DNA from 3 places in the Nocardioides anomalus genome. Region 2 is predicted to be linked to each of the others. Evidence: predicted binding sites of a transcription regulator. Region 2 holds the regulator's gene; each other region holds the start of a gene.
What was found. Region 2 encodes LexA, which represses DNA repair genes until DNA is damaged. Its sites were predicted from a motif close to TCGAACANNTGTTCGA; they were not measured.

Region 1 (10,209 bases), 2.4 Mb from region 2:
GTGCTGACCCACGACCACGCCGAGGACCTCGCCATCGTCGACGCGGCCCTGCGCTGCGACCACCTCGGACCGGTCGGGCTGATCGGGTCCTCGGCCAAGTGGGCGCGGTTCCGGCGCACGCTGCTGGAGTCCCACGCGCCCGACGTCGTGGACCGCGTGCAGACGCCGATCGGGTTGCCGGGGGTGACGACGTCCAAGGAGCCGGCCGCCATCGCGGTCGCCGTGGCGGCGGGGCTGCTGGCCGCGTTCGAGCGCGAGGGCGCCCGGGCATGACGACCTTCCGGGGCACGTTCCTGGACACCCCCGTCAGCCCGTTCCACGGCGGCACGCTGCGGGCCGAGGCCGACCTCGCGGTCACCGTCGAGGACGGCGTGATCACCGCCCGTGAGCCGTACTCCGCGGACCGGCACCCCGACGCCGTGGACCTCTCGGACGGCCTCGTGCTCCCCGGCTTCGTGGACACCCACGTGCACTTCCCGCAGGTCCGGGCCATCGGCGGGCTCGGCATGCCGCTGCTGGACTGGCTCGAGCAGTGCGCGCTGCCCGAGGAGGCGCGGCTGGCCGACGCGGCGTACGCCGCCTCGGTCGCGACCGACTTCGTCTCCGGACTGGTCTCGGCCGGGACCACCACCGCGCTGGTCTTCGGATCGCACTTCGCCGGCGCGGTCGACGCGCTGTTCACGGAGGCCACCCGCGTCGGGCTGCGGGTCACCTCCGGGCTGGTGCTGTCCGACCGGATCCTGCGCGAGGACCTCTTCACCACCCCCGAGCGCGCCTTCGCCGAGGGGCTCGAGCTGGCCAAGCGCTGGCACGGTGCCGGCCGGACCCGCTACGCCGTGACCCCGCGCTTCTCGCTGTCCTGTTCCGAGGCGCTGCTGGAGTCCGCCGGCGCGCTGCTGGCCGAGCAGCCCGACCTGTGGTTCACCTCCCACCTCAACGAGAACCTCGAGGAGATCGAGGGCGTCCAGCAGCTCTTCGGCTGCGACTACACGACCTCCTACGAGCGCGCCGGCCTCCTCGGTCCGCGCTCGGTGCTGGCCCACAACGTGCACCCGTCGCTGACCGAGCTGATGACGCTGGGCCGCCACGGCGCCGCCGTCGCGCACTGCCCGACGTCCAACGCCGCCCTCGGCTCGGGGCTGTTCCCGCTCGGCTCGCACCTGGCTCTCGGCGTCCGCGTCGGCCTCGGCAGCGACGTCGGCGCCGGCACCGGCTTCTGCCTGTTCAAGGAGGGGCTGCAGGCCTACTTCGCCCAGCAGCTCCTCGGCCGCGACGGCCACCGGCTCGCCGCCCGGCACCTGCTCCACCTGGCCACCAGCGCGGGCGCGGACGTGCTCGGCCTGGCCGACACGGTCGGCGACCTCGAGGTCGGCAAGGAGTTCGACGCGCTCTGGCTGCGCCCCGACCCCGACTGCACGCTCGCCGTCGCGCTCACCCACGCCACGTCGTACGACGACGCGCTGGCCAAGGTCTTCGCCCTCGCGGGACCCGCCGACATCGCCGGCACCTGGGTGGCGGGGGAGCGGCTCACGCCCTGAGCCGCCGGCGGGCCCGCTCGAGCACACCGGGCACGGCGGCCCGGTGCACCGGGCTGAGCGTGGTCCACGCGACCGCACCGGCGGCGTTGCGGGAGGTGACGTGGGTGGTCACCTCGACCCCGTCGGCGTACGCCGCCCACGTGAGCCAGGCGCGCAGGTGCCAGGACTCGGCGGCGACGACCAGCCGCTGGGGCGTGCGCTCCTCGACCCGCCAGCCGGCGATCCGGTCGGCGGCGGAACGCAGCCGGAGCTGCAGCACGCCGCGCCACAGGGCCTGGGCGCCCGCGCTGCCGTCGAAGGCCGCGTGCATCCACGCGTCGGCGTGGTGGCGGCCGCCGCCGTCGACCGCGAAGGTGTCCTGGTAGTCCACGCCGCCCAGCAGACCAGCGCGGCCGGGGGCGGCGCGTCCGCCGGCGGTCGCAAAGTCGGGTGAGCACTGTCCGACCCTCGTCGTAGGGTCACGACTCGTGAGCGACGCGATGATCTCGGCGCGCGGGCTGCGCAAGTCCTTCGGAGACTTCGAAGCGGTCAAGGGCATCGACGTCGAGGTGCGTCGGGGCGAGGCGTTCGGGTTCCTCGGGCCCAACGGCGCCGGCAAGTCCAGCACCATGCGGATGATCGCGGCGGTGAGCCCGGTCAGCGGGGGTGAGCTGCGGATCCTGGGTCTCGACCCGGCCACCGACGGCCAGGCCATCCGCGGGCGCCTGGGGGTGTGCCCGCAGGAGGACACGCTCGACACCGAGCTCAACGTGCGCGACAACCTGTTCATCTACGGCCGCTACTTCGGCCTGTCCAAGGCCGAGGTCAACGAGCGGGCCGACGAGCTGCTGGAGTTCGTGCAGCTCACCGAGAAGGCCAAGGCCAAGGTCGACGACCTCAGCGGTGGCATGAAGCGGCGCCTGACCATCGCCCGGAGCCTCATCAACCGGCCCGACCTGCTGCTGCTCGACGAGCCGACGACGGGCCTCGACCCGCAGGCGCGGCACGTGCTGTGGGACCGGCTGTTCCGGCTCAAGCAGGCCGGGGTCACCCTGGTCATCACCACGCACTACATGGACGAGGCCGAGCAGCTCTGCGACCGGCTCGTGGTGATGGACAAGGGGCTGATCGTGGCCGAGGGCTCACCGGCCGACCTGATCCGCGAGCACTCCACCCGCGAGGTGGCCGAGCTCCGCTTCGGCGTCGGCGAGCACGAGGCGCTGGCCGGCAAGATCGAGGACCTCGGCGACCGGGTCGAGGTGCTGCCCGACCGGCTCCTTGTCTACACCGACGACGGCGAGCGGGTGCTGAGCCAGGTCCACGAGCGCGGCCTGCAGCCGGTGGCCACGCTCGTGCGGCGCAGCACGCTCGAGGACGTGTTCCTGCGGCTCACCGGCCGGACCCTGGTCGACTGATGGCGACGACGACCGCGCTCACCCTCGGCGAGGGCATCCGCCGCCAGGCCGACTACTGGCGCGTGGTCTACCAGCGCACCTGGCGCGGGACGGTCATCAGCTCGTTCCTGGCCCCGCTGTTCTACGTGCTGGCCATGGGCGTCCTGCTCGGCGGCTTCATCGACGGCGACCCCGACGTGCTCGAGGGCGCGACGTCCTACTTCGACTTCGTGGTCCCCGGGCTCATCGCCGCGCACGCCATGCAGACCGCCGTGGGCGAGACGACGTACCCGGTCATGAGCATGATCAAGTGGCAGCGCGTCTACGACTCGATGCTGGCCACGCCGCTGACCTGCCGTGACCTGGTCGCGGCACACCTGACGTTCATCGCCTTCCGGCTGGCCACCACGTGCGCCGTCTACGACCTGGTGCTGGCGCCGTTCGGGGTGTTCGCGACCTGGTGGGGCGCGCTGCTGGCCTTCCTCGCGCAGGTCCTGGTGGGGATGGTCTTCGCGGTCTGGGTCTTCGGGTTCAGCGCGCGGCTGCACTCCGAGGAGGGGTACGGCGTGCTCTTCCGGCTCGGGATCTTCCCGCTGTTCCTGTTCTCCGGAGCGTTCTTCCCGGTCAGCAACCTCGGCGCCGCGGGCGCCTGGCTGGCCCGCGTCACGCCGCTGTGGCAGGGCGTGAACCTCTCGCGGATGCTCACCCTCGACCACGTCACCTGGTGGGTGGCCGGGGTCAACGCCGGGGTCCTGCTCGTGCTGCTGGCCGCGGGCTGGGTGTGGGCGGTCTCCGGGTTGCAGAAGCGGCTGGTCTGGTGAGCACCGCGCAGCCGCTCGGCGCGGTCCGGGCCACGGCGTTGCTGGTCGAGCGCAACTACATCGTCTACCGCAAGGCGTGGAAGCTGTTCCTCAGCGGCTTCTTCGAGCCGTTCTTCTACCTGCTCTCGATCGGCATCGGCGTCGGCGCGCTGATCGACACCTTCGAGTTCAACGGCCGCGAGATCCCGTACGCCGAGTTCGTGGCGCCCGGCATGCTCGCCGCCTCCGCGCTCAACGGCGCGCTCATCGACGCCACCTTCAACACCTTCTTCAAGCTGAGGTTCGTCAAGCTCTACGACCAGATGCTCGCCACCCCGCTGACCACGCGCGACGTGGCCCGCGGCGAGATCGCGTGGAGCCAGCTGCGCGGCTCGACGTACGCCGCCGCCTTCCTCGTCATCATGGCCGCGATGGGGCTGGTGCACTCGTGGTGGGCGGTGCTGGCCTTCCCGGCCACGCTGCTCATCGGGTTCGCCTCCAGCGCGGTCTGCATGGCGCTCACGACCTACATGCGCAGCTGGCAGGACTTCGACCTCATCACCCTGGCCCAGGTGCCGCTGTTCCTGTTCTCGGCGACGTTCTTCCCGATCACCGCCTACCCCGACCCGGTGCGGTGGGTGGTCGAGGGCACGCCGCTCTACCGCGGGGTCGTGCTGTGCCGCGAGCTCACCACAGGCTCACTGACGTGGGCCTCGGCGGTGTCCGTGGTCTACCTGCTCGCCCTGGGGCTGGCCGGGCTGTTCGTGGTCCGGCGCCGGCTCGACGCACTCTTGTTGACGTGACCACGTTCGCGATGCCCCGGCCGCACCCGGTGCTCCGTCCGCTGCTGGCGGTGGCCGGCGCGGGCGGCGCCGGGCTCGACCTGACCGACGACACCCTCACGGTCCGCCTCGGGCCCACCTGGCGCGCGACGATCCCGCGCGGCTCCATCACCTCCGCCGAGCGGGACCCGCGCCACACCATCAGCGTCGGAGCCCACGGCTGGCGCGGCGAGTGGCTGGTCAACACCAGCCCGCGCGGCCTGGTCGTGCTCCACCTCGACCCGCCCGCGGCCGCCCGCTGCCTCGGCGTACCCCTGCGCGTGCACACCCTGCGAGTCAGCCTGGACGACCCGGAGGCGTTCCTCGGCGCGCTGGGTCGAGGCTGAGGGCCCAGAGGGCGGTGTCGATCCAGCGCTCGAACTTCCACCCGACCTCGGGCAGCACCCCGACCCGCTCGAACCCGCACCCGCGGTGCAGCGCCTCGCTCGCCTCGTTGGGCAGCGCGATGACCGCCAGCACGGTGCGGACGCCTTCGGCGCGCAGCCGCGCCAGCAGCTCGGCGTACAGCAGCCGGCTGAGGCCGCGCCCGCGCGCCGCCTCGTCGAGGTAGACCGACACCTCCCGCGTGCGGTCGTACGCCGGGCGCGGGCGGTACGTCGACGAGTAGGCGAAGCCCAGCACCCCGTCGTCCTGCGCCACGAGGAAGTGGTCGCCCGGCCTGGTGCTCCCGACTTTCGCGGCCCACTGGTCGACGGGCGGTGGCACGAGGTCGAAGGTGGAGATCGCCGTGCGCACCTGCTCGTCGTAGATGGCGGCGATCCGAGGAAGGTCGGCAGGATCTGCGTCGCGCACCAGCACGGGCCCCATCATGCTGGGTGCGTGGCTGCTGAGATCGTCCCGGACACCAAGGACTGGACCTGGGTGCTGCGCGAGCCGTGCCCGGAGTGCGGCTTCGTGGCCGCCGACCTGGACCGCGACCGGATCGGGGCGCTGCTGCGCGACGACGCCGTGGGCTGGTCGGTCGTGCTCGCCCAGCCGGGCGCCACCGAGCGGCCGGACCCCCAGACCTGGTCCCCGCTGGAGTACGCCTGCCACGTGCGCGACGTGCACCGGGTCTTCGGCGAGCGCCTGGACCTGATGCTCGAGCAGGACGAGCCGACCTTCGCGAACTGGGACCAGGACGAGACGGCCGTGGCCGAGCGCTACGACCTCCAGGACCCCGCCGACGTCGCGCCCGCGCTGGTGGCGGCGGCCGAGGCCGTGGCTCGGCGCTACGACGCGCTGTGCGACGCCCCCGAGGCGACCTGGGCGCGCCGCGGGCTCCGCTCCAACGGCAGCGAGTTCACCGTCGACACCATCGCCCGCTACCACCTGCACGACGTGCTCCACCACAGGCACGACGTCCGGGCCTTCGCCGCCCGGGCCACCGCGGCGGCGTACGACGGGGGCGCGGAGGCCTTCAGCGCCGCCGTCGCCGAGCTCACCGACGAGGTGCGCGAGAGCCTCGACGCCTTCGCCGCGGCCGTCCAGGGAGCGGGCGCCGGGGGAGCGGTGCTCGAGGTCGGCAGCGGCGGCGGCCGCGACGCCGCGGCGCTGGAGGAGCGGGGGCTCACCGTCCGGCGCACCGACGTGTCGCGGGGCTTCGTCGACCGGTTGCGAGCCCTGGGCCACGAGGCGGACGTCCTCGACCCGCTGGGCGACGACCTCGGCGGTCCCTACGACGGGGTCTGGGCCAACGCCAGCCTGCTGCACGTCGCCCGCGCCGACCTGCCGACCGTGCTGGCCCGGCTCGCCTCGGCCACCCGCGCCGGCGGCGTGCTCGGCCTGTCGCTCAAGGAGGGCGACGGCGAGGCGTGGTCGACGCACGGGCACGTGCCGGCCCCGCGGCGCTTCACCTACTGGCGCGAGGGGCCGCTGCGTGCGGCGCTCGAGGGCGCCGGGTGGCGGGTCGACCACCTCGCCCGGCGTACCGGTGGCGGGGAGCAGGCCTGGCTCGCCGTCCGGGCTGTCCGAGGTGCCACCTAGGCTGATCGGGTGAGGCACACCGAGTTCTGGTCCCGGTTGGAGGACGCGCTCGGGCCGGGCTACTACCGGTCCTGGGCCGGTCAGTTCGTCATGGCCGAGCTCGGCGGGCGGACCGCGCAGGAGGCGCTCGACGCCGGCGTGTCGCCCAAGCAGGTGTGGGCCGCCGTCTGGCGCGCGCTCGACCTCCCGGCGGCCGTGAAGTGAGCGTCGCGGACGTCGCCGTGATCGGCGGCACCGGCTTCTACTCCTTCCTCGAGGACGCCGAGGAGCACGCCGTCACCACGCCGTACGGCGACCCCTCGGCGCCTGTCGCCGTCGGCACCGTCGCCGGCCGGCGGGTGGCCTTCCTGCCGCGGCACGGCAAGGAGCACCAGTTCCCGCCGCAGTCCATCCCCTACCGCGCCAACCTCTGGGCCCTGCGCTCGCTCGGCGTCCGCCAGGTCCTCGCGCCGTGCGCCGTGGGCGGCCTCGCGGCCTCGGTCGCGCCCGGCGACCTCGTCGTGCCCGACCAGCTCGTCGACCGCACCACCGCTCGCGTCGGCTCCTACGTCGAGCACGGCGCCACCCACGTGCCGTTCGCCGATCCCTACTGCCCCCGCGTCTCCTCCGCGCTCGCAGCGGCCGCGCCCGACGTCCAGCGCGGCGGCACGATGGTGGTCATCGAGGGACCGCGCTTCTCCACCCGCGCCGAGTCGCGCTGGTACGCCGCCCAGGGCGGCACCCTCATCAACATGACCGGCGCCCCCGAGGCGGCCCTGGCCCGCGAGATGCAGCTCTGCTACGCCACGCTGGCCCTGGTCACCGACATGGACGCCGGCGCCGAGGGCGACGACGGTGTCGGCCAGGCCGAGGTGTTCGCGCTGTTCAAGCAGAACCTCGAGCGCCTCACCGGCCTGCTCACCGCGGCCGTCGAGGCGCTGCCCGACCCGGACGGCTGCACCTGCGCGACCTGGGCCGAGGGCATCGAGCTCACCTACGACCTTCCCTGATCGGCCGGATCCTCCTAGGTTGCGGGCCATCCCGTTCCGCAACCCCGGAGGTCCCCCATGAAGCTCCGCCCCACCCCCGCGCTGGTCGTCGCCGTGCTGGCGCTGGTCGTCGCGCTCGGCGGCACGTCGTACGCCGCCGCCAAGATCGGCTCGGCCCAGATCAAGAACAACTCCGTCAAGGGCAAAGACGTCAAGGACGGCTCGCTGACCGGCAAGGACGTCAAGGACGGCTCGCTGACCGGCGCTGACGTGGCGGACGGCTCGCTGAGCCCGGCCGACCTGGCCGCCCGCACCTGTGCGGCCAGCGACGTGCTGGTCCTCGGCTCGTGCATCGACAAGGCGGCGACCGGGCCCTCCAGCTTCGCGGCCGCGCTCACCGACTGCAACGCCAAGGGCGGCCGGCTGATGTCGTGGCCGGAGTACCGCGTCCTGCGCGACCAGGCCGGCATCACCTGGGCCAACGGCAACCTCAGCCAGTACGAGTTCATCGACCTCCAGACCGTCAACGGTGCCATCGTCTATCCCAGCGCCGTGGACTTCGGGGGCGCGTTGGTCGGCGACGCCAGCGCCCAGATCTTCTGGCACCGCTGCGTCACGCCCCTCTGAGCCGACTGCCCGGAGCGCGGCCCCGCGTGTCGCACCCGTGTCGAACACCTGTTCGGCTACGTTCTGTCCACAGGTGCGACGCCGGGGCCGCTTCTCCACAGCCCGACGACCGGTAGGACCGGATGTCGGTGGCCATCCCTAGCGTCGGAGATGCACCTCACCACCCACCGACCCTGGAAGGCACGACCATGGCACAAGACCGGGAGAAGGCGCTCGACGTCGCTCTGGCCAACATCGAGAAGCAGTTCGGCAAGGGCTCGGTGATGCGGCTGGGCGACGAGACCCGCGCGCCGCTCGAGGTGATCCCCACCGGCTCCATCGCGCTCGACGTCGCGCTCGGCATCGGCGGCCTGCCGCGCGGGCGGGTCGTGGAGATCTACGGGCCGGAGTCCTCCGGCAAGACGACGGTCGCCCTGCACGCGGTGGCCAACGCCCAGCGCGCCGGCGGCATCGTCGGCTTCATCGACGCCGAGCACGCGCTCGACCCGGAGTACGCCAAGTCCCTCGGCGTCGACACCGACGCCCTGCTGGTCTCCCAGCCCGACTCCGGTGAGCAGGCGCTCGAGATCGCCGACATGCTGATCCGCTCCGGCGCCCTCGACCTGATCGTCATCGACTCCGTGGCCGCGCTGGTGCCGCGCGCCGAGATCGAGGGCGAGATGGGCGACAGCCACGTCGGCCTCCAGGCCCGGCTGATGAGCCAGGCGCTGCGCAAGATGACCGGTGCCCTCAACAACTCCGGCACGACCGCGATCTTCATCAACCAGCTGCGCGAGAAGATCGGCGTCATGTTCGGCTCGCCGGAGACCACGACCGGTGGCCGCGCGCTGAAGTTCTACTCCTCGGTCCGCCTCGACGTGCGTCGCATCGAGACGCTCAAGGACGGCACCGACATGGTCGGCAACCGGACCCGCGTCAAGGTCGTGAAGAACAAGGTCGCCCCGCCGTTCAAGCAGGCCGAGTTCGACATCATGTACGGCAAGGGCATCTCCCGCGAGGGTGGCCTCATCGACGTCGGCGTCGAGGCGGGCATCGTCCGCAAGGCCGGCGCCTGGTACACCTACGACGGCGACCAGCTCGGCCAAGGCAAGGAGAACTCCCGAGGGTTCCTGCGCGACAACCCCGACCTGGCCAACGAGATCGAGAAGAAGATCCTCGAGAAGCTCGGCGTCGTGCCCTCGGTGGCCGACGAGGCCGCGCCGGCCGAGCCCGTGGGCGTCGACGACTTCTGAGCCGACCCGGTCCCGACCGCCGCACACGGCGGCGGTCGGGGCGCCGGACCACGGCGACACGAGGAGGGCACGCGTGCACGACGAGACGAGACCGGCGCCCGACTGGCTCGGTGACGTGAGCGAGGGCGTCGACGCCTGGACGCGCCGTACGCCGGGCGAGCGGCCGGCCACCCCCGGCGAGGACGCCGGGGGCCGCGGGCCGGCGGCGCGCACCAGCTGGGGCACCCGGTCCGAGGAGCCTGCGGGCGGGGGCCAGCGTCGGCGCCCGGCCCGCGGCCGCAGCTCGGCCCGCCGCGGCCGGCGCGACCGCGAGGAGCAGCGACCCGACGCCCACCTGCCGCGCGACCCGGCCCGCGAGGCGCCGGCGGCCGATCCCGAGTCGGTGGCGCGCACCATCCTGCTCGACCAGCTCACCGGCCGGGCCCGCAGTCGCAAGGAGCTGGGCGACAAGCTCGCGGCCAAGGACGTCCCGGCCGAGGTGGCCGACGGCGTGCTCGACCGGTTCGAGGAGGTCGGGCTGGTCGACGACGGCGCCTTCGCCCGGACCTGGGTCAGCCAGCGGCAGCCGGCCTCGGGCGGCGGCAAGGGGCTGGCCCGCCGGGCCCTGGCCCAGGAGCTGCGCCGCAAGGGCATCGACGACGAGACCGCCCGCGAGGCCCTGGACGAGCTCGACCCGGCGGCGGAGGAGGAGGCGGCCCGCGAGCTGGTGCGGCGCAAGCTGCGCTCGCTGAGCCGGGTCGACGACGCCACCGCGACTCGGCGACTGGTCGGCATGCTGGGCCGCAAGGGCTACTCCAGCGGTCTGGCCTTCAGCGTGGTCAAGGACGAGCTGCGCGACGCCGGGCGCGAGGAGCCCCAGGAGCC
Region 2 (10,209 bases):
GAGCTGATGTTGCGCCTCGAGGGCCAGTGGGCCTTCAGGGCCTACCGCGCCCACGTGAGCGACGCCTTCCGCCACGCCCACCAGTCCCGCGAGTCCGCGACCCCGGTCCAGGCCCGCTGCCACTGAAACGTCGCCCCACGCAGCAGCCGGCCCCGGTGACCGTGAGGTCACCGGGGCCGGCTGGTGTGTAGGTCAGCTGTCTCAGGCGGCCTTGACGGACACCCGGGAGCGCTGGTTGTCGAACACGGCCTTGCCGGAGCAGGAGACCGCGTTGCGCTGGTAACGACCGCACTGGCGGTACTTGGTGCTGGCGTTGACCAGGGTCACGTCCACCGACGTCACGCTCGGGTCGAAGGCCACCGTGGCCTTGCCCTTGCCCTTGCGGTTGACCTTGATGGCCTGGATGGAGAGCACCGCGCCGTTGGCGCCGTAGGCGACGTAGATCGCCTTGGAGCCGTGGGACTTCGGGGCCATCCGCAGCTTGACCTTCAGCGCCGAGGCGCCGCCACCGTTGGCGATGTTGAGCGTCGCGCTCGTGAGGTGGTCCAGGTTGAGCTTGCCCTTGGCGCCCTTGCCGCCGGCGAGCGTGACCGAGCCGGCAGCCGGCTTGATCGGGTAGTTCTGCTCGACGCCCTCGTCGAAGATCGGCGTGTGGGTGAGCCGCGTGGCCGCGGAGTAGTAGGTGAAGAAGTCCGCCAGCGACGTGCCGTTCTTCTTGAGCACCTTGTTGATGGCCTGCGTGGAGTAGAGGTTCTTGCGGCCCTTGGAGCTGTCGGCCGCCTCCCAGATCTTGAGGATCACGTTGGGCAGCAGACCGGTCTTCTCCGGGTAGGTGTTGCTCATCAGCCGGAAGAAGTTCCACACGCCGTACTGGAAGACGCCGGTGTCCTCGAACTTGTCCATCGACCGTCCGGGCGAGGTGATCGGGCTGCGGCGGAGGTACTGGACGTTGTCGTTGACGTCGTCGTACAGCTCGTCCTCGGCCCAGGTCGCGGTGGCCTCGAGCAGCCAGTCGTCGTCGAGTGCGTCGTAGGCGAACTGGGTCGCGTGGAAGTACTCGTGCGCCGCGGTGACCTGCAGGTTCTGCAGCGGGGTGTGGCTCGGGAAGCCGGCGTAGTCGTTGTCCAGGACGCAGTAGGCCCAGACGTCGTGGTGCCGCCCGCGCAGCCGCTGGTCGGTGGTGCAGTAGCCGTAGAGGCCCGGCTCGAGCGAGTCGAGGTAGATGTCGATGCGGTTGTCCCCGCCCTTGCCCTTGTCGGGCTTGGGCCGGCGGTAGCCCGACGCGGCGTAGGTGTTGGCGACGTTCTGCACCGTGGCCAGCGCGACGTTCTGGTCGAACGCCGCCGGGTTGAGCTCGGCCGGGTCGTAGTGCAGCAGGATGTTCTCGTCGCCCACCGTCGCCGGCTTGTCGGGCCGCTGGGCCAGCCGGTCGGCGGCCGCGCGGTCCGCGGGGGAGAGCGCGTCCTTGAGCATCCACAGCTTGCGCAGGGCCAGCGTCGCGTCGGGACGCTGGTTGGCCGGCGTGCTGGGGCTGAACGCCTTCTGGGCCTGGGCCAGGGCGGCCTTGGCGCGCCAGGTGCGGTCGTGCTTGACGGCCGGCTTGGCGACGCTCGCGGTCCGCGCGGCGGACGGAGCGGCCAGCGCGGGCGTGCTCAGCGTGGTGGCGACGAGCGCGAACGCCGCGGCCACCGCCGCCGTGAGCACGAGCGCCGGGTTGCGGCGCGCCCGTGAGGTCGTGGGCATGGGTTCTCCGAGTCTGTAGGGAAGGTCGACGAGGTCGTGTGGACCCTACCCCGGAAGACGGACACCGAGACCGTACGGTTGGGTGCTGGTCTGCAGCTGTCCTGGAGCCGTGACGCCGCGCGCCGACGCGCCGCTGCGGCCGGTCAGGGCAGGCGGCGCAGGACCGCGGTGACCTTGCCCAGGATCGAGGCGTGGGTGCCGTCGATCGGCTCGTACGCCGGGTTGTGCGGCAGCAGCCAGACCCGGCCGTCCTTGCGCTGGAAGGTCTTGACGGTCGCCTCGCCGTCGATGAGCGCGGCCACGATCTCGCCGTTCGACGCGGTCTGCTCGCGGCGCACGACCACGAAGTCGCCGTCGCAGATCGCCGCGTCGATCATCGACTCCCCGGCCACCTCGAGCATGAACAGCTCGCCGCTGCCCACCAGCTCCTGCGGCAGCGGGAAGACGGTCTCGAGGTTCTGCTCGGCCAGGATCGGGCCACCGGCCGCGATCCGACCCAGCATCGGCACGTAGGTCGCGGGCGGGACGGCGTCGCCGATCCCCGTCTCGTCGTACGGCGTCTCCTCGGCCGAGGAGACCGACTTGCGGGCGGCCATGACCTCGGGCAGGAACACCTCGAGCGCGCGCGGGCGGTGGGGGTCACGGCGCACGAAGCCCTTCTCCTCCAGCACCTTGAGCTGGTGGGCGACCGAGGAGGAGCTGGTCAGCCCGACCGCCTCGCCGATCTCGCGCATGCTCGGTGGGTAGCCGCGCTGCTCCATGAAGTCGCGCAGGTGCTCGAGGATGCGCTGCTGGCGCGCGGTGAGCCCCGTCGCGTCCGCGGGGCCGTCGGGGAGCTCGGTGACGGTGCCGCTGATGCCGCCGCCGGCAGCGGAGGAGCCGCCGCCCGGTCCAGGAGTCTGTCCAGCCATGCGCTGACCGTAGCGACGGCGTTGCCCGGTTTCAAACACCTGTTCGAACGGGCGTGTCGCTCGTGGCGGACCACGCCTCGCGCGAGGTGGCGCCCCGCGCCGCCTCTCACGTCGGGCGGGCGCGACACGCCGCTCGAACAGGTGTTTGAAATCGTTCGAACACCTGTTCTACGCTCGTACACGTGTTCGATCGACCGCTGGTCGGACCGGCGCCGCCGAGGACTGTCGGTGGTCGCCTCTACAACTGGACACAGCAACCGATCACCAGCAGCAGACCCCAGGCCGCGACCGTGGCCACTTCCCCAGGAGTCCCGACATGACCGCGATGACCTTCGACACCGTCCTCACCACCCGCCCGGCCCGCGCCGTGCGTCCGCGCTCCAGCGTGCGGCTGACCCGCCGCGGTCGACTGGTGGTCCTGGTCGCAGCGCTGGTCGTCGCGTTCGCCATCGGTGTCTTCGTCACCGCGGCCGGCTCGGTCGCGACCCAGGAGCCCGGCACGCCCGAGCCGACCCGCATCGTCCAGGTCGGCAGCGGCGACACCCTCTGGGCCATCGCCTCGGGGCTAGCCGACGACGGCGACGTGCGGGGCATGATGCAGCGCATCGAGCAGCTCAACGCGCTCGACGGCCCCACGCTCCAGGCGGGTCAGCGGCTGGTCGTCCCGGCCGAGTAGCCGCACCACACAGACTTCGTCAGCCGCTTCGACCCCGGCTGGCGGGCCGGGGAAGACAGGGGCGGAGCCACGTGGCTCCGCCCCTGCGGTCATTTCCGGGCACCATGACCCTCGTGGCCGGATCCTCAGGCACTCCGCTCGTGCGCAAGCTCGGCATCGGCGACGAGCACGTGGTCTTCCTCGACGGCGCCCCGCTCGACCTGGAGCTCGGGGACACCGGGGGAGCACACGTGGTGCACCGGCTCCCGCGCCGGGCGGACGTCACCTTGACCTTCCACACCTCGCGCGCGGCGCTGGGCCGCCGGCTCCCCGTCCTGTTCGAGCGGACCACGACCGCCGGGATGGTCTGGGTCTGCTGGCCGAAGAAGGCCGCCCAGAAGGCTCGCGGCATCGACAGCGACCTCGACGGCGACCAGGTGCGCCGACTCGGCCTCGCGCTGGGCTTCGTCGACGTCTTGGTCGCGGCCCTCGACGAGACCTGGTCCGGGCAGAAGTTCGTGCGCCGGCTGCGGGACCGGTGAGCGCCGCGGCGGACCGGACCTCAGTGCCGGTGCGGCCGCGCGTCCTTGCGGGTCGGCTGCTCGAGGACCCCGACCGCACGGAGCAGGGCGGTCAGCAGCCACAGGCAGCCGAAGAGGCAGACCACGGCGCCCACCGAGCACAGGACGAGGACCGTCCACCGGCCGGACTCGCCTCCACGCGCGTCGCGCCCGGCCCCGATGGCCAGCCACACCAGCACCACCCAGGCGAGCAGCGTCAGCAGCGAGCCGGCGCCGAGCAGGGCGAGGTCGGGCCGGAAGGTTCGCCGGGGCCGGGGTCCGCGCCGGGCGCCGCGCCGCGCGCCGCCGCTCGGGTCGCTCCCCGGGAGACCCTCCTGCCCTGCCACCGCGACATCATGACTTGCCCGGACCTGCCCGCGGCGGAGGCCACGCTGCCCTAGTCTGAGCGCGTGTCCAGGCCCTCGCAGGCGGCTGCGCCGGTCGAGCCGCAGGCGCCGCTGGGGCACCTGTCGCGGCTCGGCTTCGCGCTGCTGGGCGCCGGCGGGGTCGACGAGATCGCCACCAGCCTGTTCCGCGACCTGGGCGCCCTGCCCGGCGTGCGGCGGATCGGCTTCGCGCTGACCGAGGGCGGCGGACGCCGGCTGCGGTTCACCGCCAGTGACCGCGAGCTCGACGAGGGCCGGGCCGACTGGTGCCACATCGACGCCTACGACGACGTCCCGATCACGACGGTGGTCCGCACCGGCGAGCCGGTGCTGGGCGCGCGCCACGAGCTCGACCCGCGCTACGCCGAGTTCGTCCAGCGCCAGCCCGAGGACGTCCGCGCGATGGCCGTCGTCCCGCTGCCGGGCACCGGGTCGCCGATGGGCGGCATCGTGCTCTACCTCGACCGCGAGTGGAGCTTCGACGAGACCCAGCGGCAGCTGCTCGAGGCGACCGCGCGGCGTACGGCCGAGGCGGTGGACCGGGTCCGGCTGGCGGGCACGAGGCACGACGACGTCTGGGACGCCGACGACAACGGTGCGGTCACCGCACGGATGGTGCTGCACGGCGACACGCGCGCGCCGTCCGCGGCACGACGGTTCGTGCGCGACGTGCTGGTCGAGGCCGGTGCGTCCGAGGACCTCCTGTCCACCGCCGAGCTGTGCGTCTCCGAGCTGGTGACCAACGCCGTGCTCCACGCCGACAGCTCCTCGGAGCTGCGCGTCGTCCTCGACACCGCGCTGACCGTGTCGGTGCGAGACCGCGGCGGGCCCGCGCCGGAGGCGGCACCCGACGACGACCCCGACCCCCTGCGCGTGCACGGCCGCGGCCTCCAGCTGGTCGAGGCGCTGGCCGACCGCTGGGGCTCCGAGCGCGACGCCGTCGGCACGACGGTGTGGTTCGCCCTCGACCTGGCCGTCGACGAGGGGGCCGGAGCGGACTCCCTGGACGAGACGGGCTGAGCCCCTCTCAGAGGCTGATGACCACGCCGGCGATGGCGGCGTTGGCCAGGTTGGCCAGGGTGCCGGCCAGTAGCGCGCGGAGCCCGAGCTGGGCCACCCACGAGCGCCGCTCGGGGGCGAGCGAGCCGATGGTGCCGATCATGATCGCGATCGAGCCGAGGTTGGCGAAGCCGGCCAGAGCGAAGGTCACCACCGCCACGGTCACGGGGGAGACCGAGTCGACCTGCGGCCCGAAGTCGGCGTACGCCACGAACTCATTCAGCACGGTCTTCTGCCCGATCCACGAGCCGGCGTCCACCGCCTCGGACCACGGGACGCCGAGCAGCCAGGCGAGTGGCGCCAGGCACCAGCCGAGGAGCTTCTGGAAGGTCAGGTCGTCGGCGCCGAACCAGCCCCCGACCCCGCCGAGGATGCCGTTGGCCAGGGCGATGAAGGCGATGAACGCGATGAGCAGCGCCCCCACCGTGACCGCGATCTTGCCGCCCGCCAGCGCCCCGTTGCCCAGGGCGTCGATGGCGTTGCGCGAGTGCTCGTCCCTGACCTGGCGCACGTCGACCTGGTCGGCGTCGTCCTCGGCCACGCCCTCCGCCTCGTCGTCCGGGTCGGTCGGCGTGCTGTCGGGCCACATGATCTTGGCCATCAGCAGGGAGGCGGGTGCGTTCATGACCGTGGCCGCGAGGAGGTACTCCAGCGGGGCGCCGAGTAGCGAGTAGCCGACCAGCGTCGACCCGGCCGCGGCCGTGAAGCCGCCGACCATGACCGTGAAGAGCTGGCCCTTGCGCAGGCTGCGCAGCCACGGCGCGATCATCAGCGGCGCCTCGCTCTGCCCGAGGAAGATCACCACCGCCGCGAACGTCGCCTCGATCCGGCTGACCCGCAGCAGCCACGAGATCGCGCCGCCCACCACGAAGGTGAAGTACTGGATGACGCGCAGGTAGAACAGCAGCCCGATCAGCGCCCCGAGGAAGACGATGACCGGCAGCACCTGCAGCGCGAAGATCGTCTGGTCCTTCCCGCCGACCCCCGTCAGCGGGCCGAAGACGAACGTCGTGCCGTCCTCGGTGTAGCCGATCAGCGACTCCACGCGGTGCGACACCCACGCCATCGCGTCCTCGCCCGGCCCCCACCGCAGCACCAGCAGCGCGAACCCGATCTGCAGCGCCAGCGCGGCGCCCACCGTGCGCCAGGAGATCCCGCGCCGGTGCTTGGAGAAGGCCACGGCCACGAGCAGCACGAAGGCCAGCCCGAGCAGGCCGCGGAAGTCGCCCACGAGGGGGTGGTACCCCGTTGGGCCGGTGAACGCGCCACGCCTCGCGCGCCGGGTACCGCCGGCCCGTGGAGGTCCTGCCCGACGTCGTCGGCCCCGATCCGGTCATCGTCTTCTGCGGCATGGCCGGCGCCGAGAGCACCAAGCAGCGCGACCACTACTACGCCTCGCCGGGCAACAGCTTCTGGGAGTGCGCGCACCTCTCGGGGCTGACGCCGAGTCGCCTGCGGCCCCAGGACGACCACACCGTCCCCGCGCTCGGTCTCGGCCTCACCGACCTCGTCGGCCACTGGGACCACGACTTGAACCGAGGGTGGGTCGAGATCGAGCGCCTGGTCGCCGCCGTCGAGCGCTGGGATCCGGCCTTCCTCGCCTTCACGGCCAAGGGCACCGCGGCGTACGCCGCCCGCGCGCTCGGCCACCGCCCGCCCGGGCTGGGGCTCGCACCGTGGGGCATCGGGCGCTCCGAGGTCTTCGTGCTGCCGGGCACCAGCGGCGCCAACCAGCGCAAGGACTACGACGGCCGACCGAACCGGCTCGCGTGGTGGCAGGAGCTCGCGGCCATCGCCGCGCCCGAGCTCCAGGCGCGCCGCCCGCACTGACATTTGTCGTAGCGGACCGACCACGTCCGACCCTGCTGGCGAGCGCCCCGTCCTCCCTAGCGTCGTCTCATCGCCCAGAGCGGGCGGGGACGGAGGAGGAGACCATGTCTCAGCAGGTGCAGACCCCGGTGCAGCAGGGCGAGGTGCGCGCGGCGCAGCGCCGGTGGCGCGACGACGCGCCGGTGGCGGTGGCCGCGGGTGGGGTCGCGGCCGCTGGGTGGCTCGTGGCGACCCAGGTCGCCGGGATCGCGTTGCGGTTGGACTCAGGCGGGCCGTCGCGCGAGGTGGGACTCGCCTCGGTGGTGGTGACCGCCGTCGTCGTGGCGGTGGTCGGCGCCGCGCTGATGCGGGTGCTGGAACGCCACACCGAGCGGGCCTGGGCGGTCTGGGTGGCCGTGGCCGGGTCGGTCCTGGTCGTCTCGCTCACCGGGCCGCTCGGTGCGGCCACGCTCGGTGCCGGCGTCTGCCTGGCGCTGCTCCACCTCACGGTCGGCGCGGTCGTCATCGGTGGGCTCTGGCGCAGCCGGCGCCGCGGCGTAGCGTGAGCGCCGTGTCGGGCTGGCGCTGTGGGGCGTGGCGCCGCAACGCCGCGGTCCTCGTCTGGACCCCGCCGCTGCTCCTCGCGCCGGTCCTCGACCTGCACGGCTCGCCGGGGTCGGTGACCTTCCAGGTCGCGATGCTGACGGTCATCGCGGTCTCCGCGGTGACCCTGGGCCTCACCGGCGGTCCGCCGTGGCGCTCGCGCCTCGCCCCGTGGGCCCTCGCGACGCTCATCGGCGCGACCTTCGCCGGCGCCACCCACGGCAGCAGCCAGTGGCTGCCGACCTGGGTGCTGCTGGCCAACGCGCTGCCGGCGGCGCTGCGGGGGCGCTGGCTGGTGGGCGCCGTACCGGTCGCCACCGCGGCCTCGATGTGGGCGGCCTGGGCGGTCCGGCCGCACGACTCGGACCGGGTCGTGAGCGAGGGGATCGTGGTCCTCCTCGCCGGGGCGGCGAGCGCGGCGTTCGCGGCGCTGCTCGACACCATCGCCGAGCTGCGGCGTACCCGTCAGGAGCTGGCGCGGGTCGCGGTGGCCGAGGAGCGCGAGCGGTTCTCCCGCGACCTGCACGACCTGCTGGGGCACACGCTGTCGGTGATGGTGGTCAAGGCCCAGGCCGTGCGCCGGCTGGCCGCCCAGGACCCGGACGCGGCGGCCGGGCACGCCGCCGACATCGAGCAGATCGGACGACGCGCCCTGACCGAGGTCCGGCAGGCCGTCGACGCCATGCGGGAGCCGAGCCTGGCCGAGGAGCTGGACGGTGCGCAGCGGGCCCTGGACGCCGCCGGCATCACCACCTCGGTCGAGCGCTCGGCCACCGTCCCGGCCGGTCCGGCCGACGCGCTGCTCGCCTGGGTGGTGCGCGAGGGCGCCACCAACGTGCTGCGCCACTCCGGCGCGTCGTCGTGCCGCATCGCCGTGGCCGGCGAGGGCGACCGGCTCGCGGTGTCCATCGCCGACGACGGCGTCGGTGCCCCGATGGCGCCGGCGCTGCGCAGCGGCGGGCTCGACGGCCTCCGCGACCGCCTGGTCGCCGCGGGCGGAGAGCTCGTGGTGGAGCCGCAGGACGACGGGTTCCGGCTGGTGGCGACGGTGCCGGGGCCGCCCGCGTGATCCGGGTGCTGCTGGCCGAGGACCAGGCGATGATGCGCGGGGCCCTGGCCGTGCTCCTCGACCTCGAGGAGGACCTGGAGGTGGTCGCCCAGCTGGCCGACGGCGCCGAGATCGTGCCGACCGCCCTGCGCCTGCGCCCCGACGTCGCGCTGCTCGACATCGAGCTGCCCGGCCTCTCGGGGCTCGACGCCGCCGCCGCGCTCGCCCGCGAGCTCCCGTCGTGCCGGGTGGTCATCGTGACGACGTTCGGCCGGCCGGGCTACCTGCAGCGCGCGATGGCGGCGGGAGCGGTCGGCTTCCTGGTCAAGGACGGACCGGTCGAGGGGCTCGCCGAAGCGATCCGGCAGGTCGCCTCCGGCGCGACCGTCATCGATCCCGAGCTGGCCGGCCAGGCCCTGCGCACCCCGCCCAGCCCGCTTACCCCGCGCGAGCGCGACGCCCTGGCCGCGGCCGAGGACGGCGCCACCGTCGCCGACATCGCGGGCCGGCTGCACCTGTCGGAGAGCACGGTGCGCAACTACCTCTCCGACGCCATCGGCAAGACCGGCACCCGCAACAAGACCGAGGCGGCGCGGCACGCCCGCCGCCACGGCTGGCTCTGAGCACTCGGCTCAGACGTCAGCCCGGCGAGCCGGGCTCGGGGTCCGGGTCCTCCACGTCGGAGTCCTCGGGGCGGGGTTCCTCGCCGAACGGCGTGGGCGGGTCGGCGTCCTGGTCGTGGGCGCCGTCCGGGTTGCCGCCCGGCCCGCCGTTCGACTCACCACCCAGCTCGCCACTCATCGCCGCGTCGTGGTGGTCGTCGTCGTGGTCGTCGTGCACAGGATCCACAGGCTTCTCGCCCATCCGCCCGGGTACCCACGCCCCCTCGGACCACCCGTCGACACGCCGTTCGGCCCTGTCCAGACCGCCCCTGACCTGGGCAAACGTGATGACCTCGAACCGACGCGCCCGGGATCGGCGAACACCTTGCGCCCGGTCCGCTCGGCGCGTAGTCTCACCACAACATCTAGTACTTACAACGGTGTAGTTATCCACATCTAGTCCCCAGCCAGAGCCTCCCCGATCCCCAGGGAGGGGTGGAAGCCGCACAGGTCAGCCGTTGTTCTACACAGCGGAAGGCCCGTTATCCACACCCCACGCAGGGGTGTACGAACCGCGCCCGGAGCACCGAGAGGAGGGACCACGATGCACTGCCCGTTCTGCCGGCACACCGACACCAAGGTCCTCGACTCCCGGGTCGCGGAGGACGGCTGCTCCATCCGCCGCCGGCGCTCGTGCCAGTCGTGCGAGCAGCGGTTCACCACGCTGGAGCTCATGCAGCTCACGGTCCTCAAGCGCTCGGGCGCGACGGAGGCGTTCGACCGGGACAAGGCGATCCGCGGCGTGCGCAAGGCGTGCGGCGGCCGCCCGGTCT
Region 3 (10,209 bases), 1.2 Mb from region 2:
GAGCCGGATGCCGTCGCGGCGCTGCGCCCCGGCGCCCGCGCGGACGTCGGGCGCGACGCGCTCGACGACGTACTCCTTCTCGCTGCTGTTGACGTCGAGGCCGAGGATGACGATGCCGAGCTGGCGGGCGTCGTCGAGGATCAGCCGCTTGGGGTACATCCCCGGGTCGTGGGTGAGCACGCCGGCCAGGAAGTGCGCCGGCCAGTGGGTCTTGAGCCAGGCGGACTGGAACGTCGGCAGCGCGAAGGCCGCGGCGTGGGCCTTGCAGAACCCGAACGAGGCGAAGGCCTTGAGCACCTCCCAGATCCGGGTGACCACGCTCAGCGGGTAGCCCCGGGCCAGCGCGCGCGGGAAGAACCAGACCTTGGTCTCGGCCATCCCCTCGACGTCGCCCAGGGCCCGCCGCCGCTCGTCGGCCTCCGCCAAGGTGGTGCCGGTGAGCTGGGCGATGATCTCGATGACCTGCTCGTGGAAGACGACCACGCCGTAGGTGCCGCGCAGGATCGGGCGCAGGTCCTCGTGGAGGTGCGTCGGGGCGCGCCACTGCTGCTTGCCCTCGAGGTAGGGCGTGACCATGTCGCTCTTGACCGGGCCGGGGCGGAACAGCGAGATGTCGGTGATGACGTCCTCGAAGCAGTCGAGACCGGACTTGCCCACGAGCTCGCGCTGGCCCGGAGACTCGATCTGGAAGACGCCCAGGGTCTTGGCCGAGGAGATGAGCTCGTAGGTGGCCGGGTCGTCGAGCGGGACCTGCTCCTGGTCGTCGAGGTCGACCTCGAGGCCGTCGGTGCGGCGGATCTCCACCACCGCGTGGGCCATCGCGGACTGCATGCGGATGCCGAGCACGTCGAGCTTGAGCAGCCCGAGGTCCTCGACGTCGTCCTTGTCGAACTGGCTCATCGGGAAGCCCGCGAAGCTGGCCTCGACCGGCGTCCGGTCCAGCAGGGTGGCGTCGGACAGCAGCACCCCGCACGGGTGGACCGCGACGTGGCGGGGCAGCCCGTCGAGCCGCTCGACGAGCTGGAAGACCAGGTCGAGCCGGGCGTCGTCGAGCCCGCTCGCCCGCAGCTCGGGCAGCTCGCGCAGCGCGATCCGGGCGTCGCGGGCCCGGATGTGCGGGAAGGCCTTGGCGATGACGTCCACCTCGGCCGGCGGCATGCCGAGCGCCGCGCCCACGTCGCGCACGGCGTGCCGGACGCGGTAGGTGTCCATCATGGAGACGCACACGCACCGCTCGCCGCCGTAGCGGTCGAGGATCCGCTCGTAGACCTCCAGCCGGCGCGCGGACTCCACGTCGACGTCGATGTCGGGCAGCGCCTCGCGCAGCGGCGAGAGGAACCGCTCCATGAGCAGGCCGTGCCGGACCGGGTCGACGCCGGAGACCCCGAGCAGGTAGTTGACCAGGCTGCCGGCGCCGGAGCCGCGCGCGGCGCACCGCACCCCCAGGTCGCGGATGAGGTCGGTGACGTCGCCGACGGTCAGGAAGTACGACGCGTAGCCGAGCCCGCGGATCAGCTGCAGCTCGTCGTCGAGCCGCTTCCAGACCACGGCCTTGGGGCCCGAGCCGTAGCGGTCGCCGATCGCGCCCTCGCAGCGGGCGCGGAGCATGGCGTCGGCGTCGGTGCCGGCACCCGACAGCGCGAACTCGGGGAAGTGCACCTCCCCCAGCCCGAGGTCGGCGCGCGGGTCGAGGGCGCAGCGGTCGGCCACCGCCCGGGTGTGGGCGAGCAGCCGCTGCGCCTCGCGCCCCGGGTCGGCGGCGAGCCCGGACTGGCGCGCGACCTCCTCGGCGATCTCGGCCATCTGCTTGCCGGACTTGAGGAACCCCTCGGCGTTGCCGCGGTCGACGTGGCGCCGGTCGAGGGCGACCAGCCGGCGGGCGGCGTCGAGGACGTCGACCGTCGGGGCGTCGCGCCGGTCGGCGTAGCGGACCGCGTTGCTCAGCACCGTGCCGAGCCCGGCGTCGCGGGCCACGCGCGCCATCCGGGCGGCGTGGGCGGTGGTGCCGGGCCCCCAGCCGTCGCGCGGGCTGCCGGGCAGGCGGTGCGAGACCAGCTCGACCTGGAGGTGGGTGCGCGGCACCAGGGCCCGCCAGGGCTCGAGCGCGGCCCGGGCCAGGTCGTCGCGCCGGCGGGTCGCCGCGCGGGCCAGCTCGGAGTGCGGTCCGAGCAGCACCACGAGGTGACCGGCGGCGACGTGCTCGCGCACCTCCGCGCCGAGATCGCCGCCGAGCCGGCCGTCGGCCAGGGCGCCGAGGTCGAGCACCGGGTCCCCGCGCTCGCCGGCCAGGTGGGTGGCCGAGACCAGCCGGCACAGAGCGGCCCAGCCCGCGCGACCGCCACCCCGGCCGTCGGCGCTGGCCAGGAAGGTCACCCGGGGCAGGCCACCCGGCGCGCTCGGCGCCGGGTCGCGCAGCGCCCCGCCGCGGACCGGCGTCCGCGGGCGCGGTCGCGGCGGACCCCACGGCTGGGTCGGGTGGTGGGCCAGCTCGACCCCGAGCACCGGCCGGATGCCCGCGGCGTAGCAGGCCCGGGCGAACTTCACCGCGCCGTAGGTCCCGTCGCGGTCGGTGAGGGCGAGGGTGTCCATCTCGTGCTCGACGGCCCGCTCGACCAGCGTGTGCGGGTGGGAGGCGCCGTAGCGCAGGGAGTAGCCCGAGGCGACGTGCAGGTGCACGAACGGGTCGGACATGCGGGGTGCGTCCTCCTCGTGGTGGTGGGTCCAGGTCGTCTCCGCTCAGCGCGCCGTCAGCCGACGCGGCGGTCGCGCAGCGCGGTGACGGTGCCGCCCGTCCCGGGCGCGGCGATCGGCGGCACGAGGTAGGGAAGCGTGGGCGCGTGCGCCGCCAGCCCGAGCGACTGCTCGACCACGGCCAGGAACCGGTCGGCGTCGCGGACCAGGTCGTCGGCCTCGCGGTCGGTCACCGCCCGGCGGGAGCCGGCCTCGGCAGCGGCCCGCTTGCCGGCGCCGGCGGCGAAGAACCCCGCCCACTCGGACAGCTCGGGCGCCACCTCGGCGAGCAGGACCCAGGCGTTCTTCTGCGGCTTGCGCCGGGTCGGCGCCACCGGTCGGGCCTTCGCGGCCAGCAGCGCGGCGGCGGCCCGGAGTGCGGAGACGTGCGCGCAGGCGTAGCGGGTCGTCGCCTCGGTCGCACCCACCGCCTCGCTCAGCGACTCGGCGCTGCGGGCCAGGTAGGAGTGGGTGGTGGCGGGCAGGACGTGGGGGTTCTCCATGGTCGTGCGTCCTCTCGGCTCGGGGCGGGTCTCTAGTCGGTGCAGCCGACGAGGGTCCAGCGCCCGTCGGTCCAGTCGAAGGACAGGTCGAAGACCCCGCCGCCGTCGGGCTCGCCCTCGGGCGTGGTCCGGCCGCGGCCGGCCTCGACGCGCCACAGCTCGCGCTCGGCCAGCAGGTCGCCCAGCGGGACCGGGACGCGCGCCGTGCGCTCGTCGGTCGCGCCGCCGTCCGCGCCCCGGGCGGCCTGCGCGCCGGCGGAGTGCCACCACGGCCCGGTCTCGACCCAGTGGGCCAGGACGGCGCGCACCTTCCACAGCCGGCCGTGCCAGAGGAACTGCTGCGGCCCCTCGCTCGCGCCCTGCGCGCCCAGGCCGCGGGCGTCGTCGTCGAGCGGGCCCTGCCGCACCTCGACCGGGTCGGCGTAGCGCCTCATGCGGGTCCCCTCTCGACGGTCTGTTCGAACACGTGTTCGAACAACTCGAACGGTACCCCACCGCACGGACAGCACGTCAACCCCGGATCCACAGGGTGGGTCCGGGGTCGGAGGGGGCCGGCTCAGGCCCGGGCGCGGTCCTCGCCGGGGGCGTTCCAGGAGCCGCGCAGGTAGGCGGCGGTGTCCTGGTGCCACAGGAAGAAGACCGCCACCGCCTCGATCGGGAAGGAGGCGATCGACAGCACCATGAAGGTCAGCGGGGCCCCGGTCCGGAGCCCGGCGATGGTGCCGACGGCGAGGAAGAACAGCGTGACGGTGAGCGCCACCCGCGCCCAGGGGTAGCCCTTGCGCAGGAACTCGGTCAGCACCCAGATGAGCATGGCCACCACCACGAACAGCACGATCGCCACCGGCACGAACGCCGGGACGTGCACGTCGCCGTTCTTGACCGCGTCCAGGCCCTGGGTGTCGAGGACCCGGCGCAGGTCGCGGCGGCCCTCGGCCCAGGACCGGATCAGCTGGTCGTGGAGCACCACGATGAGCACCGTGACGAGGAGCCCGAGCGCGACGATCGCGTAGAGGAGCCGCACCGCCCACGTCACCGAGGCTGGCTGCTGCGCGCTCACCGCTCCCCTTCCTAGGCTGTGGCCCGTGACCGAGCCCACCGAGCCAGTCTCCACCGAGCACCCGTCCATCACCCGGTTCCGCGAGGCGCACGCGCGGCTCGGCGGGACGGGCGAGGTCGTCATTCTGCCCGACTCCGTCCACACGGCCGCACTGGCCGCCGAGGCGCTGGGCTGCGAGGTCGGCGCGATCGCCAACAGCCTGCTCTTCGACGCCGACGGCTCCCCGGTGCTGATCCTGACCTCGGGCGCGCACCGCGTGGACACCGAGGCGACCGCGCGGCGGGTCGGCGTACCGGCCCTCACGAGGGCCAAGCCGGAGTTCGTGCGCGAGCACACCGGGCAGGTCATCGGGGGCGTCTCGCCCCTCGCCCACCCCGCCCCGGTACCGACGTGGCTCGACGTCCAGCTCCAGCAGTACGACGTGGTGTGGGCCGCCGCCGGGCACCCGGCGGCGGTGTTCAGCACGACCTACGACGAGCTCGCGCGGATGACCGGCGCCGAGACCATCGAGGTCGACTGACCCCGTGACAACCTGACGCGCGGCCCACGACGTACAAGCAGTGTGGTGCGACGCGACCGCCGTGAGCGGGAGTTCACGGAGTTCTACGCCGGCACGGCGACCGCGCTGCGCCGCACGGCCTACGTCGTGGTGCGCGACTGGCACGTCGCGGAGGACCTGACCCAGCAGGCCTTCGCCAAGCTGTACGTCGCGTGGCCGCGCGTGCGGGAGGAGACCCGGCTGGCCTACGCGCGCCGGGTCGTGGTCAACGAGTGCCTCTCGCACCTGCGCCGGCACCGCCCCGAGACGCCGACCGAGGACCTGCCGGACCGCGCCGCGCCCGTCCCGGACGGACCCGACCTCGGCGCCGCCCTCGCCGCGCTGCCCGACCGCCAGCGCGCCGTCGTCGCCCTGCGCTTCCTCGACGACCTGCCCGTCGCCGAGGTCGGCCGCCTGCTCGGGATCAGCGACGGCACCGTCAAGAGCCAGACCGCCCGCGCCCTCGCCACGCTGCGCGAGCGGCTGCCCGAGCTCGACCTCCAGGAGACCCGATGAACCAGCTCGCCACCCTGCTCCGCGAGGACGTCGCGGCCACCGAGCCCCCGCACGGCCTGGACGCCCGGGTGCCCGTCGCCCTCGGTCGTCGACGGCTGCGCGCCCGACGCCTCGTCGCGGGCGCTGCCGCGGCCGCGGTCGTGGCGGTCGCGGCCGCCGCCGTCCCGCTCGCCCTCGGGGACGAGCCGGTGGCGCAGCCGAGCTCGACACAGGGCGGCTGGGCGGCCCACGTACGGGCGGAGCTCGAGCCCGCGGCAGGTCCGCTGCCCGTGGCCAGCACGCGCCGCCAGGGCGACGCGACCCTCTTGGGTCTGGGACCGTCCGAGGGCGGCTGGCACTTCTTCACCGTCGAGCTGCGGCGCGGCGACACGCTGACCGATCCGGCGGCGTACTGCCGGGACCGGATGGCGCTCGGCTACGTCTCCTGCACGCCCACGACGGGCGCCGACGGCCGGCCGGCCGTCGTCCAGGAGCTCGCCGTGGTCAACACCGGCGCCGTGCAGACCCAACGGGTCGGGCGCAGCTGGGATCTCACCTTCGCGCGCGTGCCGGTGTCCGAGCTGGACGAGGTGAACCCCGACGAGCGGGTGTTCCGCCGCCAGGTCATCGCGACCACCCCGACCGGCACGGTCACCGTCACCGAGCAGCTCGCCGCGACGAGCCCCGAGAAGGCAGGCTTCCGGGTGCCGGTGGAGGACCTGCTCGCCGCGGCCGTCGAGCCGGGGGTCGGCGCACCCTAGGCTCTCGGCGTGGAGTCGTTGCCCCTGGCGTTCTCGAGCGGCTGGGCCAGCGGCGTCAACGCCTACCTGGTGGTGCTGGTCCTCGGTGTCGCGGACCGGATCAGCGACCGCTCGGACATCCCCGACGTGCTGGCGCGGTGGGACGTGCTGGCCATCGCGGGGTTCCTGTACGCGATGGAGTTCGTGGCCGACAAGATCCCGTACGTCGACTCCACGTGGGACGTCGTCTCCACCGCGATCCGGCCCACGGCGGGTGCCGTCATCGGCGCGCTGCTGGCCGGGCAGGTGCCCGAGGACGCGCGGCTCGACCAGGTCGCGCTGGCCGCCGTCGGGGGCGGCACGGCGCTGGTCTCGCACCTGACCAAGACCGGGCTGCGGCTGGCCGTGAACACCTCGCCCGAGCCGGTCACCAACATCGGCGTCAGCCTCGCCGAGGACCTCGCCGTGCTCGGCGTGGTGGCGGTCGCGGTCCAGCACCCGCGGATCGCCGCGGCCGTCGCGGCCGTGCTGCTCGTGGCGGGCCTGCTGCTGCTGTTCCTGGCCATCCGGCTGGTCCGGCGCGGCTGGCGGCGTTGGCAGGCGCGGCGGGAGCGGCGCGCCGCGGGCACCGCCCGGTGACCGACCTGACCGACCTGACCGACCCGGACGTCCGGGCCGCGGTCGCCGACCGGCTCGGCGCCGAGCTGTGGGGCGGACGGCCGGTGGTGCTCGGGCCGTACGTGCTCGCCGGCGCCACGCCGTACGTCGGGTGGCTGCGCGGGCTGGGCTGCCCGGTCCTGGTGGTGGCCACGACGGGCGGCGCGGGCGAGGTCCCGGCCGACGACACGTGCGAGGTGCGGTGGCTGACGCCGCCCGCGACCGCGACGATGACCGACGAGCTGCGCCTGCACGACCACCTGGCCCACCACCTGCCGGCCGAGCTGAGGGCGGCCGTCGACGCGTTCGACCCCGATCGGCGCGGCGCGTGGTGGGCGACGCCGTTCGTCACCAGCGACGAGCCGATCGACGGCCGCCCGGTGACCGGCGGCCGGCCGGGGGCGTTCGTGGCGCTGGAGGACAAGATGCGGGCCGATGCGCTGTGGGAGGCGGCGGGGGTGACGGGCCCGGCGCACGAGCTGGTCGACCTGGCCGACGACGCCGCGCTGCGGGCGGCGGCCGAGGACCTGGCCGGGCCGCTCGGCACGGTGTGGTCCGGCGACGCGCGCGACGGCTTCAACGGCGGCGGCAACTACGTCCGGTGGGTGCGCGACGACGCCGACCGGGCCGAGGCGCTGGCGTGGTTCCGGCCGCGCTGCGACCGGGTGCGGATCGCGCCGTTCCTCGACGGCGTGCCGTGCTCGATCCACGGCTTCGTGCTGCCCGACGGGACCGCCGCCCTGCGGCCGGTGGAGATCGCGGTGCTGCGCGACCCGGGCACGCGGACCTTCCGCTACTGCGGTCTCGGCACGACGTGGGACCCGCCGGACGCGGACCGCGCGGAGATGCGAGCGGCGGTGCACCGGGTCGGCGCGCACCTGCAGCGGGTCCACGGCTACCGCGGCGCCTTCGGCATCGACGGGGTGCTGACCGCCGACGGCTTCCGCCCGACCGAGCTCAACAGCCGGATGTCGGCGGGCGCGTCCACGGTCGCAGAGCTGGACCGGCGCTTCTTCGCCTTCCTCCAGGCGGCCCTCCTCGCCGGGCACGACACGGGGCTGACGGTGGACGACGTCGAGGCGCTGGTGCCGGCGATGGACGCCCAGCGCTCCGGCAAGGTGGTGTGCGTGGGCGAGGGCGGCGTGGGCACGGCGGCGCAGAGCCACCCCCTGGCGTGGGACGGCACGGACTTCAGCAGATCGGAGGTGGACACCGGCAACGCGTTCTCGATCGGGGCGACCCCGAGCGGCTCCTACGCGCGCGTCGAGCCCTGTGCCGCGCTCCGACCGGGCGAGCGGCTGGCGCCGGTCACCGCCGCGCTGCTGCGCTACGTCGAGCGGACCTGCGGCGCGGGGACGGCGGTCGCGGGTGCCTTCGAGCCGGCGCCGGACGTGCGGGTCCCCGCGTGAGGGTCGTGGTCGTCGGCGGCGGCTTCGGCGGCCTGGCCTCGGCGGCGCGGCTGGCCAAGCTCGGCCACGACGTCACCCTGCTCGAGCGGCTGGACACCCTCGGCGGGGCCGTGGGCACGGTCGAGGCCGACGGGTTCGCCTGGGACGCGGGCCCGACGTACACCCTGCTGCCGGCGGTGGTGCGCGACCTGTTCCGCAAGAGCGGGCGACCGCTGGAGCGCGAGCTGAACCTGGAGCCCCTGGACCTGGTGCGCGAGCACTGGTTCGCCGACGGCACGGTGCTCGGGCTGCCCGGGCACTCGCGGGCCGCGCAGCTGCGCGCGTTCGACGAGCTCGGCGACGGTCTCGGCCAGCGGTGGGTGGACTACGTCGATGCGTTCACCGAGGACTGGGAGGTGCTGCGGCGCGCGTACTTCGAGAACCCGTGGGACCCGACCGACCTGCCCCGGGAGGTGGCCGCTCGCCTCGACAGCCGCGAGGTGCTGGCCCGGCGGCTGAAGCGGACGTTCAAGGACGAGCGCGTGCGGGCCGTCGCCGCGCACCCGTTCGTGGCCGACGGGCACGACCCCCGCAACGTGCCCGCCTGGATGGGGCTGGTCGCCTACCTCGAGCAGCGGTTCGGCTCCTGGACCGTGCCGGGCGGCTTCGCCCGGCTCTCGACGGTGCTGGCCGACCGGATGGCCACCCGGCGCGTCACGGTCGCGCTCGGCACGGCGGCCACCGACATCGTGGTGCGCGAGGGCCGGGCGGTCGCGGTGGCCACCGACGCCGGCCCGGTCGACGCCGACGCCGTGGTCTGCGCGGTCGACCCGCGGATGCTGCCCGCCCTGGCGCCGTACGTCGAGCGGACGATGCCCGCCATGCCGCCGGTGGTCTGCCACGTGGGCGTCGAGGAGCCGGTGCCCGACCTCGCTCACGAGGTGGTGCTGCACGGCGACCCGTTGCTGGTCGTGCGCACGGGTGGGACGGCGCCCACCGGCGGCGCGGCGTACACCGTGCACGGCCGCGGCAAGATCGCCGAGGATCTCCTGCGCGCCCTGGCCCGTCAGGGCATCGACCTGCGGTCCCGGCTGGTGACGCGGGTGGACCGCACGCCGCGCGACCTGGTCGAGCAGTGGCAGAGCTCGCCGTACGGCGTGCTGTGGGAGGGCCGCGGCACGGTCCGCCGACGGCTCGGGCCGCGGACACCGGTCCCGGGCGTGTACGCCGCGGGCGCGCACGCCACGCCGGGCGCCGGCATCCCGTTCGCCGGGCTGTCCGCGGCGCTGGTGGCCCAGGCCATCGGCCCGGCCTAGGCCGACGGCTCAGACGAGCGCGAAGGTCACCGTCAGGACCGCGGCCAGCGCGGTCTCGCCGGGCTGGAGGCCGACGTCGGCCTTGGCGGCCAGGGTGCGCGTGAGCGGCGGCCCGGAGACCGCGCCGCCCTCGCTCAGCGACTCGACCTGGCCCAGCGTCGCGCCGGCCAGCGCGGCCAGGTGCTCGGCCTTGGCCCGGGCGTCGGCGAACGCGGCCTCGCGGGCCTCGCCGATGGCGGCCGTGGGGTCCTGGACGGTCAGGTCGACGCCCTCGACGACCAGCCGGTCCCCCACGTCGTCCGACAGCAGCTGGAGCAGGTGGTTGGCGTCGGCCACGCTGTCGGTGGCGATGGTCAGGGTGTGCCGGGCCTCGAACTGCGCGGGCGCCCGCCCGCTGTCGCGCACCGGCCACACGCTGAGGTTGACCGTGGAGACCACCAGGTCGTCGGCGGCCGCGGCGATCGAGGCCCGGGCCGACTCCGCGCCGGCCAGCGCGTCGGCCAGCGAGTCGGCGCGGTGGGTGGCGGAGACCCGGACGACGGCGGTGTCGGGGACGGCGGTGGCCTGGCCGTGGCCGGTGACGGTGAGGGTGCGCACGCCCCCGAAACTAGCCGGATGCGCTAGACGGTCACGTTCAGGGCGTGGAAGATCTCGAGCGTCGCCTTGGAGCGGTTGAGCGTGTAGAAGTGCAGCCCGGGTGCGCCGCCGTCGAGCAGCGTCTCGCAGAGCTCGGCGGCCAGCGCGATCCCCTCGGCCCGCATGGCGGCGGTGTCGCCCTCGTG

Region 1: recA (recombinase RecA) is a predicted target of LexA. The motif match lies at 8,154-8,169, and genes of this name have one in related genera.
Region 3: G5V58_RS07100 (DUF6504 family protein) is a predicted target of LexA. The motif match lies at 3,692-3,707, and genes of this name have one in related genera.

What each region holds. Positions count from the first base shown of each region.
Region 1 covers NZ_CP049257.1:2,587,701-2,597,909, reverse strand. The annotation lists gene xdhC (xanthine dehydrogenase accessory protein XdhC) at 1-273, shown strand, start outside; gene G5V58_RS13125 (guanine deaminase) at 270-1,538, shown strand; gene G5V58_RS13120 (DUF2867 domain-containing protein) at 1,528-1,908, opposite strand; gene G5V58_RS13115 (ABC transporter ATP-binding protein) at 2,006-2,932, shown strand; gene G5V58_RS13110 (ABC transporter permease) at 2,932-3,732, shown strand; gene G5V58_RS13105 (ABC transporter permease) at 3,729-4,514, shown strand; gene G5V58_RS13100 (hypothetical protein) at 4,511-4,879, shown strand; gene G5V58_RS13095 (GNAT family N-acetyltransferase) at 4,830-5,351, opposite strand; gene G5V58_RS13090 (methyltransferase) at 5,373-6,518, shown strand; gene G5V58_RS13085 (DUF3046 domain-containing protein) at 6,528-6,722, shown strand; gene G5V58_RS13080 (S-methyl-5'-thioadenosine phosphorylase) at 6,719-7,507, shown strand; gene G5V58_RS13075 (hypothetical protein) at 7,565-8,113, shown strand; gene recA (recombinase RecA) at 8,302-9,345, shown strand; gene G5V58_RS13065 (regulatory protein RecX) at 9,419-10,209, shown strand, end outside.
Region 2 covers NZ_CP049257.1:171,423-181,631, forward strand. The annotation lists gene G5V58_RS00940 (phospholipase D-like domain-containing protein) at 1-126, shown strand, start outside; gene G5V58_RS00945 (MXAN_6640 family putative metalloprotease) at 202-1,743, opposite strand; gene lexA (transcriptional repressor LexA) at 1,887-2,654, opposite strand; gene G5V58_RS00955 (LysM peptidoglycan-binding domain-containing protein) at 2,971-3,330, shown strand; gene G5V58_RS00960 (DUF3052 domain-containing protein) at 3,435-3,851, shown strand; gene G5V58_RS00965 (hypothetical protein) at 3,872-4,216, opposite strand; gene G5V58_RS00970 (ATP-binding protein) at 4,280-5,275, shown strand; gene G5V58_RS00975 (NupC/NupG family nucleoside CNT transporter) at 5,283-6,545, opposite strand; gene G5V58_RS00980 (mismatch-specific DNA-glycosylase) at 6,611-7,144, shown strand; gene G5V58_RS25700 (DUF6069 family protein) at 7,249-7,689, shown strand; gene G5V58_RS00990 (sensor histidine kinase) at 7,695-8,795, shown strand; gene G5V58_RS00995 (response regulator transcription factor) at 8,825-9,397, shown strand; gene G5V58_RS01000 (hypothetical protein) at 9,414-9,623, opposite strand; gene nrdR (transcriptional regulator NrdR) at 9,981-10,209, shown strand, end outside.
Region 3 covers NZ_CP049257.1:1,378,352-1,388,560, reverse strand. The annotation lists gene G5V58_RS07110 (DNA polymerase III subunit alpha) at 1-2,691, opposite strand, end outside; gene G5V58_RS07105 (SAV_6107 family HEPN domain-containing protein) at 2,748-3,233, opposite strand; gene G5V58_RS07100 (DUF6504 family protein) at 3,266-3,667, opposite strand; gene G5V58_RS07095 (hypothetical protein) at 3,790-4,293, opposite strand; gene G5V58_RS07090 (YbaK/EbsC family protein) at 4,319-4,813, shown strand; gene G5V58_RS07085 (SigE family RNA polymerase sigma factor) at 4,859-5,347, shown strand; gene G5V58_RS07080 (hypothetical protein) at 5,344-6,087, shown strand; gene G5V58_RS07075 (DUF4126 domain-containing protein) at 6,097-6,705, shown strand; gene G5V58_RS07070 (hypothetical protein) at 6,702-8,132, shown strand; gene G5V58_RS07065 (phytoene desaturase family protein) at 8,129-9,427, shown strand; gene G5V58_RS07060 (SIMPL domain-containing protein) at 9,437-10,024, opposite strand; gene metF (methylenetetrahydrofolate reductase [NAD(P)H]) at 10,048-10,209, opposite strand, start outside.